DNA from 3 places in the Exiguobacterium sp. KKBO11 genome. Region 2 is predicted to be linked to each of the others. Evidence: riboswitches for the same ligand, from Rfam matches in the RefSeq annotation. Region 2 holds a riboswitch; each other region holds the start of a gene.
What was found. Region 2 has a riboswitch for S-adenosylmethionine ahead of AYO36_RS12590 (2,3-diketo-5-methylthiopentyl-1-phosphate enolase). Riboswitches for the same ligand answer to the same signal wherever they lie in the genome.
Positions count from the first base shown of each region.

Region 1 (3,274 bases), on a different contig from region 2:
GGTTCGGTCCATCGAAGCAATGCACCATAATTGTTCCAGATACTCGCTCCCGCTGCTGCCGTCGTCAATAACGCAGCTCCCCCCATTAGCCATGCAGTTTCACGTTTCACTTGATCACCTCCAAAAGACGTGCCAGTTTCTTCACTTTATTATCCTTCTACCCCGTTTTAAAAGAAGTCGAACGTCTCGGTATTCGTACTTGACGCCTCATCGGCGTTCCGCTATAGTGAGAAAGTCCAAATCGTAATAGTTACGTTTTAATAATGGAGGTATCATATAATGAAAAAAATCATTCCTGCTTTAACGGTCGCCTTCGCGAGTGCAAGTGTCCTCGCTGCTTGCGGTTCAAATACCGATTCATCGACTTCAGATAAAACCCAGACAGAAGTCTATGCATCAACGTTCGCGACGGCTGCTATTGCCCGTGAAATCGGTGGGGATCAAGTCGACGTCAAGATGATCGTCCCACCTGGAGCAGACCCCCACTCTTACGAGCCAACGTCAAAACAACTCACTGAGATTGCCAAGGGCGACTTGTTCCTCTTAACCGGTACGACGCTCGAGCCGTATTCGAAAAAAATCCAGGAGAGTCTAAAAGGCACGGATGTCCGCTTCGTCGAGACGAGTAAGGACATCAACTTGCTAGAATCGGATGCTACACTTCATGCACATGAAGAAGAAGGGCATACAGAAGACGAACATGCCCACGAAGAAGAAGGGCACGATGATCATGCAACGGATGAACATGCGCATGAAGAAGAGGGTCATGACCATGGAAAATACGATCCACACGTCTGGCTCGATCCTGTCAACGCAAAAGCAATGGCACGCTCGATTACAACTGCTTTATCAAAAGAAGTACCAAAAGACAAAGCAACATTCGAGAAAAACTTAAAAGCGTTCGATCAGCAAGCTGATGAATTGGACGAACAATTTAAACAAGCCGTCGCTGATGGATCGAAAAAAGAACTTCTCGTTACGCATGCCGCTTATGGTTACCTCGCAGAACGATATGGTTTCACACAACTACCGATCGCGGGAATTTCTCCTTCCGATGAACCGTCACAAAAGCAACTGGCCGCTTTAGTGAAAGAAGCACGGATGCATGATTTGAAATACGTCGCGTTCGAAGAGACGGTCTCACCAAAGGTCGCACGTGTCATCCAAAAAGAAATCGGAGCTGAATCCGTGACGATTCATAATCTAGAGTCGGTCACGAAAGCGCAACAAAACAGTTCTTATTTCAAGTTGATGGAAGAAAACGTCCAAACATTGAAAAAGGCACTTCAGTAAAGTACAGTTGACACGCGTTACTCAATGCGGTACGGTAAGAAACGTGTTTTACAACAATTGAATGACTTCTTTTTATCGCGAGAAACGGAGGGACTGGCCCAATGATGTTTCGGCAGCGGACGATTTGATTCGTACTGTGCCAAATCCAGCAAGCGAAAGCTTGAGAGATAAGAAGAGCGTCTTTATTTCATAAAGACCTCCTTCTTTCTTGCGAAGGGGTCTTTTTTTGTATCTTTGAGAAACGAGGTGTCAACAATGAATGAAACGATCACGCCTAACAAATGGGCACTGCTTCCTCTCGTCGTATTCCTGGTCCTCTTCATCGGAGCCGGGATCTTCTATGACGACTTTTACAAATTTCCGATCCTTATCGCCGCACTGATCGCTTTGATTTTTGCTGCAATCACGACGAAAGGATCGATCAATCAAACGGTTGAACGAATTGCAACGGGTGCCGGAAATCCCGATATCATGATCATGGTCTTCATCTTCTTACTAGCCGGTACGTTTTCTGGAACAGCAGAAGCAATCGGTGCCATCGATGCGACCGTTAATGCCGCTTTGACGTTTCTACCTCCATCGCTCCTCATGAGTGGTCTGTTCATCATCGCTGCCTTCATCTCGATGGCGATGGGGACATCTACCGGAACGATTGCTGCACTCGCACCGATCGCCTTCGGTATTCATGAAGCGACAGGCATCAACGTTGCGATCGCAGCGGCTGCTGTCGTTGGTGGATCGATGTTTGGCGATAACTTGTCGTTCATCTCGGATACGACGATTGCTGCCGTCCGAACCCAAAAAACGAACATGCGCGATAAATTCCGGACGAACTTCATGATCGTCCTACCGGCTGCTATTTTGACGGTCATCCTGCTCGCATTCGTTTCCGGTTCTGGTGACGTCGTCGAAGCAAAAGCCTTTGAATTCTACAAGTTGATTCCATATCTCGCTGTCATCGTTCTTGCGATCTTCGGCGTCAATGTCATCCTTGTCTTAATTGGTGGTACGCTACTCACCGGCATCATCGGTATGATTGATGGTAGCTTCGGCTTGAGTGGATTCGTCCTCTCGATGTCTGAAGGCATGTTGGGCATGGCGGAGATCTCCATCTTGACGCTCCTCATGGGTGGTCTCGTCAGCTTGATTACGTTCAACGGTGGAATCGCCTTCTTAAAAGAGACGCTGACACGCAAGATTTCACAGCGTCGTGGTGCCGAATTCAGTATGGCGGCACTCGTCAGTGCAACGAATCTCGCGACAGCAAACAATACGATTTCGATTCTCGTCGCTGGACCACTGGCAGCTGAAATCGCCGATACGTATGAAGTCGATCGAAAAAAATCGGCGAGTATCCTTGATATCTTCTCTTGTGGTATTCAAGGCATCATTCCGTACGGGGCACAACTTTTGATCGCAGCAGAATTGACGAAAACGGCTTCACCGGAACTGATTCCGTATCTGTTCTATCCGTTCCTCCTCTTCGTCTGTGGATCAATTGCCATCTTCTTCGGCTTACCACGCATGAAGAAGACAGCGACGAAGCAAGAAAAAATTTCTTCGTAACCATAAAACAGGTCCAATCGCGTCGACGATTGGACCTGTTTTATTATTTATTCTGCTTCGCTTGTCGTTCTAAGATTAAGTAAGCGATTGCCGGAAGCGGGAACTGAACGAGTCCAGCGCCTCCCCACACCCATGGATTACGTCCTGACTTTCGCGCACTAAGAAACAGACCCACTGCCTGCGTTACTAACAAGGCGCCAATGCTAAGCCAAGTACATTTGGATAGCTGTTTATTCTTTTGAGCCATCTTTTCTCCCCCTCTTTTAACACACGATTAAATCTCACGATTCTTTTCTATTTTACCTTATTTCATTCCTCCATGAGCATGGAAACGGACGTCTTCGTTCGTTCATGCTAAACTAAACGAGCAAATCTAAACTACGTTTTATGAGGAGGAGTAACACATGCAATACGC
Region 1 covers NZ_LUCU01000044.1:14,806-18,079, forward strand. Annotated here, with positions in the region: gene AYO36_RS12850 (alpha/beta hydrolase) at 1-110, opposite strand, end outside; gene AYO36_RS12855 (metal ABC transporter solute-binding protein, Zn/Mn family) at 280-1,293, shown strand; SAM riboswitch class I at 1,363-1,467, shown strand; gene AYO36_RS12860 (Na+/H+ antiporter NhaC family protein) at 1,549-2,859, shown strand; gene AYO36_RS12865 (hypothetical protein) at 2,903-3,106, opposite strand; gene AYO36_RS12870 (aldo/keto reductase) at 3,264-3,274, shown strand, end outside.
Region 1: another riboswitch for S-adenosylmethionine. It lies ahead of AYO36_RS12860 (Na+/H+ antiporter NhaC family protein); the one in region 2 lies ahead of AYO36_RS12590 (2,3-diketo-5-methylthiopentyl-1-phosphate enolase).

Region 2 (3,274 bases):
GATGCCTTGACGACGACTGTACTGCAGTAACTCCGAAAATCCGTCGCGAATGACGGCACGCTCCAACAAAAAGTCAAGATAGGCTGTTTTTCCGTCAGACGGCAGAAGTGCGAACATTTGCCCGACACCACTCTGAATCGATAACGTCCGGTCGAGTACACCGTGTTTCAACGGTTCGAAGTCACTCGCTGGCGCAAATGCCTGCATGAGTGCGATGATGTTATCCTGTGTCGTCACCGTCCCGTCGAAGTCACAAAGAATCCGTACGGTCATGACTTGATCCCCCAAGCGTCAAGGGCGATCCGTAATTCTTCATGACGCGATGCTGCCGTCGATAGGGATTCATTTGCGAGTGCCGCATCGAGTGCCTGACGGAAAGCAATGACGCCAGCCGCAGCACCTTGCGGATGACCATGTACGCCGCCACCGGCGTTGATGACGGAATCGATCCCGAAGTCTCGTACGAGTTGAGCGACGAGTCCAGGATGAATACCGGCTGAAGGAACCGGGAAGATCGATTTCGTCTGCCCGAGACGGGTCGCTTCGACCGCGATGCCACGAGCGACATCCTTTGGTAAAGCGACATTGCCATAAGGAGACGGGAATAGCGTCAAGTCTGCTCCAGCAGCACGCGGTAATGTGCCGAGTAAGACAGGGGCTGCGACTCCGTGATTCGGGCTAGCGATCAACGCACCGCTATATGCCGGATGATTGAAGAGCGGAACGTTGATTTCCGGATCACTTGCCAGTTCGCGTAAGACATCGAGTCCGTATGTGAAGGTATTCAGCAAGAAAGCAGTCGCTCCAGCATCAATCAATCGCTTGGCTTGATCCTTGAGCGTAAAGACGGGACCGCTGAGTGTGATCGCATATAACGCACGTTTACCGGTCCGTTGGAAGTGAGCATCGATGACCTCACGTCCGATCCGTGCCCGGTCAATCGTCGGTGTCAACGGATTGTCGTATAGGATCTCATCGTCTTTGACGAGATCAATCCCACCAGCGAGTTGTCCTTCGAGTTGATCACGAAGGAACGATAAATCGCGTCCGATGATTCCTTTGAAGATGCTCATTAATAATGGGCGATCTTCGACACCGATCAAGGAACGGACCCCTTCGATCCCGAATTTCGCACCTGGAAAGTCCGACGTAAATGTATCGGGTAGTAGCAATTCCGTTAATTTGATTTCACCGTCGAGTGAGAGTTTCCCGAAGACGGTCGTCAGAATCGCAGAAAAGTCGCGCGATACGTTATGTTCCGGATAACGAATCGTGATATATCCTTTGCCATCGCGCTCTTCGGTATGTACGACTTCCCCTTTAAACGAGGCGAGTTGTTGTTGTTCGAGATGATTCAGTTCCGTCCAAGAACCGACTGTCAGACCAAGCGCGAGTTGTTCAGCGCGTTGCTCGAGTCGATCACGGGCAGTCAATTGATAAGTAGCAGTGATATAAGCCATGTCTTTCCTCCTTCAACAAAAAAATGGTCTCTCGTCAGCGACAAGAGACCATGAATGATTCGAACGTGGACTCTTATCTGTCAGCTTAGTAGCTGCAAGAATTAGCACCGTGCCAAAAGGTCGGTTGCTGCGACATCGTAGGGCTTGTCCCTCCGTCTGCTCTTGATAAGAATTGGATGAAATTGTGAAATCTAATTGCAATTTTTACATGAGAATCGCCACTTGTCAAACTATTTTTAGAAAATTTATTTTTTTGAAAATACTCTTTCTATAGATGGCATAAAAATGATATCCGTTTCTGCTTGATTTCGATTTGACAGCGAGGAAGTCGATTGCGTAAGATTCAAATCAATATCACACACGACAACTACATACGACTCTTATCGCGAGTTGGCAGAGGGAATTGGCCCGATGACGCCGCAGCAACCGACCACTGGGCACGGTGCTACATCCAACAGACGTTTTGTCTGAGAGATAAGAGGACGCAGTGACTTTTCTGCGCCTCTTTTCGATGACGAAAAGAGGCGCTTTTTCGTGTATCACATAGGGGGAAACTGAGATGACATATAAAGCATTTACAGAACAGGACGCGATTGATCGTGTTCGGACACTAGGACTGATCGGCGATGGAGCCGTCGAAGCAGAAGAGATTGGCGACGGGAACCTCAACCTCGTTTTCCGAATTCGAGAGGGTGAACATCGATTGATTCTAAAACAAGCATTACCATATGCGAAGGTCGTCGGGGAGAGCTGGCCGTTATCGCTCGAACGAGCGTGGATCGAGCAATCCGCACTCCGTGAATTCGCACGGCATGCCGTGCCGTTCGTACCGCGTGTCTTTCATGCTAGTCATGAAGAGGCGTATACGGTCATGGAAGATCTTTCACATCTGACGATCGTTCGAAGCGGTTTACTCGCAGGTGAACAGTATCCGTTGCTTGCGGAACATATCGGTTCTTATCTCGCTCGGACGTTATTCCATACATCGGACTTTGCGCTTGGTCCGGTTGAAAAGAAACGTGTCGCCCGAACGTACTACAATCCAGACTTGTGCGACATCACGGAAAAATTAATCTTCACGGATCCGTTTCATGACGCGGAGACGAACGAGATTGAAGCCGGACTCGAAGAAGAGGTGGCACGTCTATGGGCAGACGATGAGTTAAAACGCGAAGTCGCAAAACTCGAAGCGCTCTTCATCACGAAAGGAGATGCATTGCTGCACGGCGATCTACATACAGGAAGCATCTTCGCCTCGGCGACGGAAACGAAAGTCATCGATCCAGAATTCGCCTTTTATGGTCCATTCGGATTCGATGTCGGACAGTTCATCGCCCACTTATTCTTTGCAGCATACCCCGATTATTCAGCACTTCGTGATGCCCGGATTCGCGACATCGATACGTTCTGGCTGACGTTCGCTTCAACGTTCCGTGCCTTATGGGAACGGGAAGCCGTCGAACCGTTCCAGGCATCAGGACTCGTCGATGATGTACTGAGCACGATCTTGCAGGATGCCCTTGGCTTTGCCGGTTGCGAATTGATTCGGCGGACGATTGGTCTTGCACCGGTCGCTGATTTAGAATCAATCGATTCAACGACGGAACGCTTAGAGCGGAAACGTCACGCTCTTCGTCTAGGAGCGGCGTTAATCAAACGCCGTACAGAATGCCGGACATTCGATGATTTACGAAACTTTGACGTAACGGAGGAACTCAGCCGATGACTACATTCGTTCAAAGTATCCGTTACGAAGATCGTGTCTTGACGATTCTCGATCAGACACGTCTACCGCAAGAAGAGCACTATGAAGT
Region 2 covers NZ_LUCU01000033.1:306,528-309,801, forward strand. Annotated here, with positions in the region: gene AYO36_RS12585 (2-hydroxy-3-keto-5-methylthiopentenyl-1-phosphate phosphatase) at 1-273, opposite strand, end outside; gene AYO36_RS12590 (2,3-diketo-5-methylthiopentyl-1-phosphate enolase) at 270-1,460, opposite strand; SAM riboswitch class I at 1,531-1,632, opposite strand; SAM riboswitch class I at 1,838-1,941, shown strand; gene mtnK (S-methyl-5-thioribose kinase) at 2,020-3,186, shown strand; gene mtnA (S-methyl-5-thioribose-1-phosphate isomerase) at 3,183-3,274, shown strand, end outside.

Region 3 (3,274 bases), on a different contig from region 2:
ACTCGTCGACGAGATTCATACGATTTCTGACCGCGATGCATTTGACGCGGTTCATACACTCGCTGCTCGCGAAGGATTACTCGTCGGTAGTTCAGCAGGTGCAGCGCTCGTTGCTGCGCTCGATATCGCAAAGCGTCACCCCGGCAGTACGATCGTCACCGTCTTCGCAGACAGTGCCGAACGCTACTTAAGCCAACAAATCTTTGAAAAGGTGGACGAAACTCATGCGTAAGAAGACAGCATTGATTCATGGAGGAACAGGTGTCGACCGGGCAACAGGAGCCGTCACACCTCCGATCTATCAAACAAGCACATACAAGCAGGATAAAATCGGTCAACTCAAGGACGGATACGAATACTCACGGACAGCGAACCCGACACGGACGAGCATCGAACGATTGATTGCGGATCTCGAAGGTGGCGCACGTGGTTTTGCCTTCGGTTCTGGGATGGCAGCAATCCATGCCGTCTTCCACTTGCTTGAGTCTGGCGACCACATCGTCATGACAGATGACGTCTACGGTGGTACGTTCCGCTTGATGCAACGCGTCTTACCGAAGTTCAATATCCAAGTGACATTCGTCGATACGACGGACCTTGCGGCAACGGAAGCAGCGATCCAAGACAACACGAAGATCGTCTACGTCGAAACACCGACGAACCCGTTGTTGAAAGTAACGGACATTGAAGCAATCGCAACGATCGCCAAACGTCACGATCTTAAACTTGTCGTCGACAACACGTTCGCGACACCTTATCATCAACAACCACTCGCACTTGGTGCAGACATCGTCTTGCACAGTGCGACGAAATACATCGGCGGACATTCGGACGTCGTCGCTGGACTTGTCGTCGTCAAAGATGATGCGCTCGGCGAAGAGCTGCACTTCATCCAAAACTCGACAGGCGGCGTGCTTGGACCGCAAGACAGCTTCTTGCTCGTCCGTGGTCTTCGTACACTCGGTATCCGAATGGATGCGATCGAAGAGACAGCACATGATCTCGTTGCGTTCCTACAAGCGCAAGACATCGTCTCGAACATTTTCTACCCAGGACTTGCATCGCATCCTGGTCACGACATCCAAGCGAAACAAGCGACTGGATTTGGTGGGATGATCAGCTTTGATGTCGGTTCAGCAGCGAACGCAGAAAAACTCGTCGAGGCGACACACTTCTTCACACTTGCTGAAAGTCTTGGTGCCGTCGAGAGTCTGATTTCGGTGCCGGCACGGATGACGCACGCGTCGATCCCAGCAGAGCGTCGGGCAGAACTCGGCATCACAGACGGTCTCGTCCGGATTTCAGTTGGACTTGAAGACGCGGAAGATTTGAAAGAAGACTTAACACGTGCTTTCACGTTCCTCGAAAAAGTTTCTGAAAAAACTGTTTGACAACAAAAATAACCCCTGCTAATATTCAGAATATATTCTACAAACTTAATACCGAAACTCTTATCGAGAGTGGTGGAGGGACTGGCCCGATGAAACCCGGCAACCGCGGATCTAATCCGAAGTGGTGCTAATTCCAGCAGACAAAAGTCTGGGAGATGAGAGCAAATGGTTTTGTGTACTGAAAAGTGCGCGCGTTTGCTCTAAAACGCGCGCACTTTTTTTATTTTAGGAGGGACAGTTGTGATTCGTTTACAAGACGTAGGAAAGATTTATCGCTCAAAGCGCGGAGCGGTCGAAGCCGTCGCGAATGTCGATCTGACAATCGAGCGCGGTGAAATTTTTGGAATAATCGGTTATTCCGGAGCAGGGAAATCGACTCTGATCCGATTACTGAATATGCTCGAAGCACCAACGAGTGGTTCGATCCAAATCGATGGTGTTGAAATGACATCACTGAAACCAAAAGAATTACGAGGCGTCCGCAAGAATGTCTCGATGGTCTTCCAACACTTCAACTTACTATGGTCACGGACGGTTGAAGAGAACATCATGTTCCCACTCGAGCTAGGTGGCTTCCCGAAAGCACATCGCAAGGAACGGGTAGCGGAACTGATCCAACTCGTTGGTTTGGACGGACGCGAAAAAGCTTATCCGTCACAATTATCCGGTGGTCAAAAACAACGTGTCGGTATCGCTCGGGCACTGGCATCGAACCCGGACGTTCTCTTATGTGACGAGGCAACAAGTGCACTCGATCCGAAGACGACGGACTCAATCCTTGAGTTACTCGTCGACATCAATGAAAAACTGAAACTAACGATCGTCTTGATCACACACGAGATGCACGTCATTCAAAAAATCTGTCACCGGGTCGCCGTCATGGAAGCCGGTAAAATCGTCGAGCAAGGACCGGTCGCAGAAGTCTTCCGTCATCCGAAGCAAGCGATGACGAAGGAATTCGTCAAACAATTGACGTCACCGTCAGAGAACGAGTTAACGTTCGCGAAACTACGCGAACGGTACCCAACCGGAAAAATCGTTCAGTTGACGTTCGTCGGATCGACAGCGGAAAGCCCGATCCTCGCGGAAGTCATGAAGGATTCACCGGTCCTGTTCAATATCATCGGCGGAAACGTCGGTCAATCGCAGGAAGGGGCACTCGGTACACTGTTCATTCAGTTGATCGGGGAAACAGAAGCAACACAAGCGGTCATCACGAAGCTTCAAGCCAGTGATGTTGAAGTGGAGGTGGATCACCGATGATTTCATTCTTTGACAACCTAGATTGGGACATGGTGTGGGAAGCGACAGGCAGTACCGTCTATATGACGGCAATCGCTGGGGTTTCGACATTCGTTCTCGGTTTGATCATTGGTTTACTATTGTATGCGACAAACGAAGAGTTATTGTTCAAGAATCGGGCGTTCTATTCAGTGTTGAGCTTGATCGTCAACGTCTTCCGTTCGATTCCGTTCATCATCTTACTGATCTTATTGATTCCATTTACGACAGCGATCGTCGGTTCGTTCCTCGGACCAACGGCAGCATTACCGGCACTGATTTTCGGTGCTGCACCATTTTACGGTCGGATGGTTGAACTCGCGTTACGTGAAGTCGATAAAGGTGTCATCGAGGCAGCTGAATCGATGGGGGCGACGAAGTTCCAAATCATCTATAAAGTCTTAATCCCGGAAGCGTTGCCTGCCATCGTTTCTGGTATCACGGTCACACTCGTCTCACTTGTCGGTTATACGGCAATGGCCGGAGTAGTCGGCGGAGGTGGACTTGGGGACATGGCCTTCATCGAAGGATTCCAGCGTTCTCAAAACGATGTCATCGTCATTGCGACACTCTTAATCTTAGCGATCGTCTTCGTCATCCAA
Region 3 covers NZ_LUCU01000011.1:454,537-457,810, forward strand. Annotated here, with positions in the region: gene AYO36_RS02505 (PLP-dependent cysteine synthase family protein) at 1-232, shown strand, start outside; gene AYO36_RS02510 (bifunctional cystathionine gamma-lyase/homocysteine desulfhydrase) at 225-1,391, shown strand; SAM riboswitch class I at 1,449-1,553, shown strand; gene AYO36_RS02515 (methionine ABC transporter ATP-binding protein) at 1,632-2,654, shown strand; gene AYO36_RS02520 (methionine ABC transporter permease) at 2,651-3,274, shown strand, end outside.
Region 3: another riboswitch for S-adenosylmethionine. It lies ahead of AYO36_RS02515 (methionine ABC transporter ATP-binding protein); the one in region 2 lies ahead of AYO36_RS12590 (2,3-diketo-5-methylthiopentyl-1-phosphate enolase).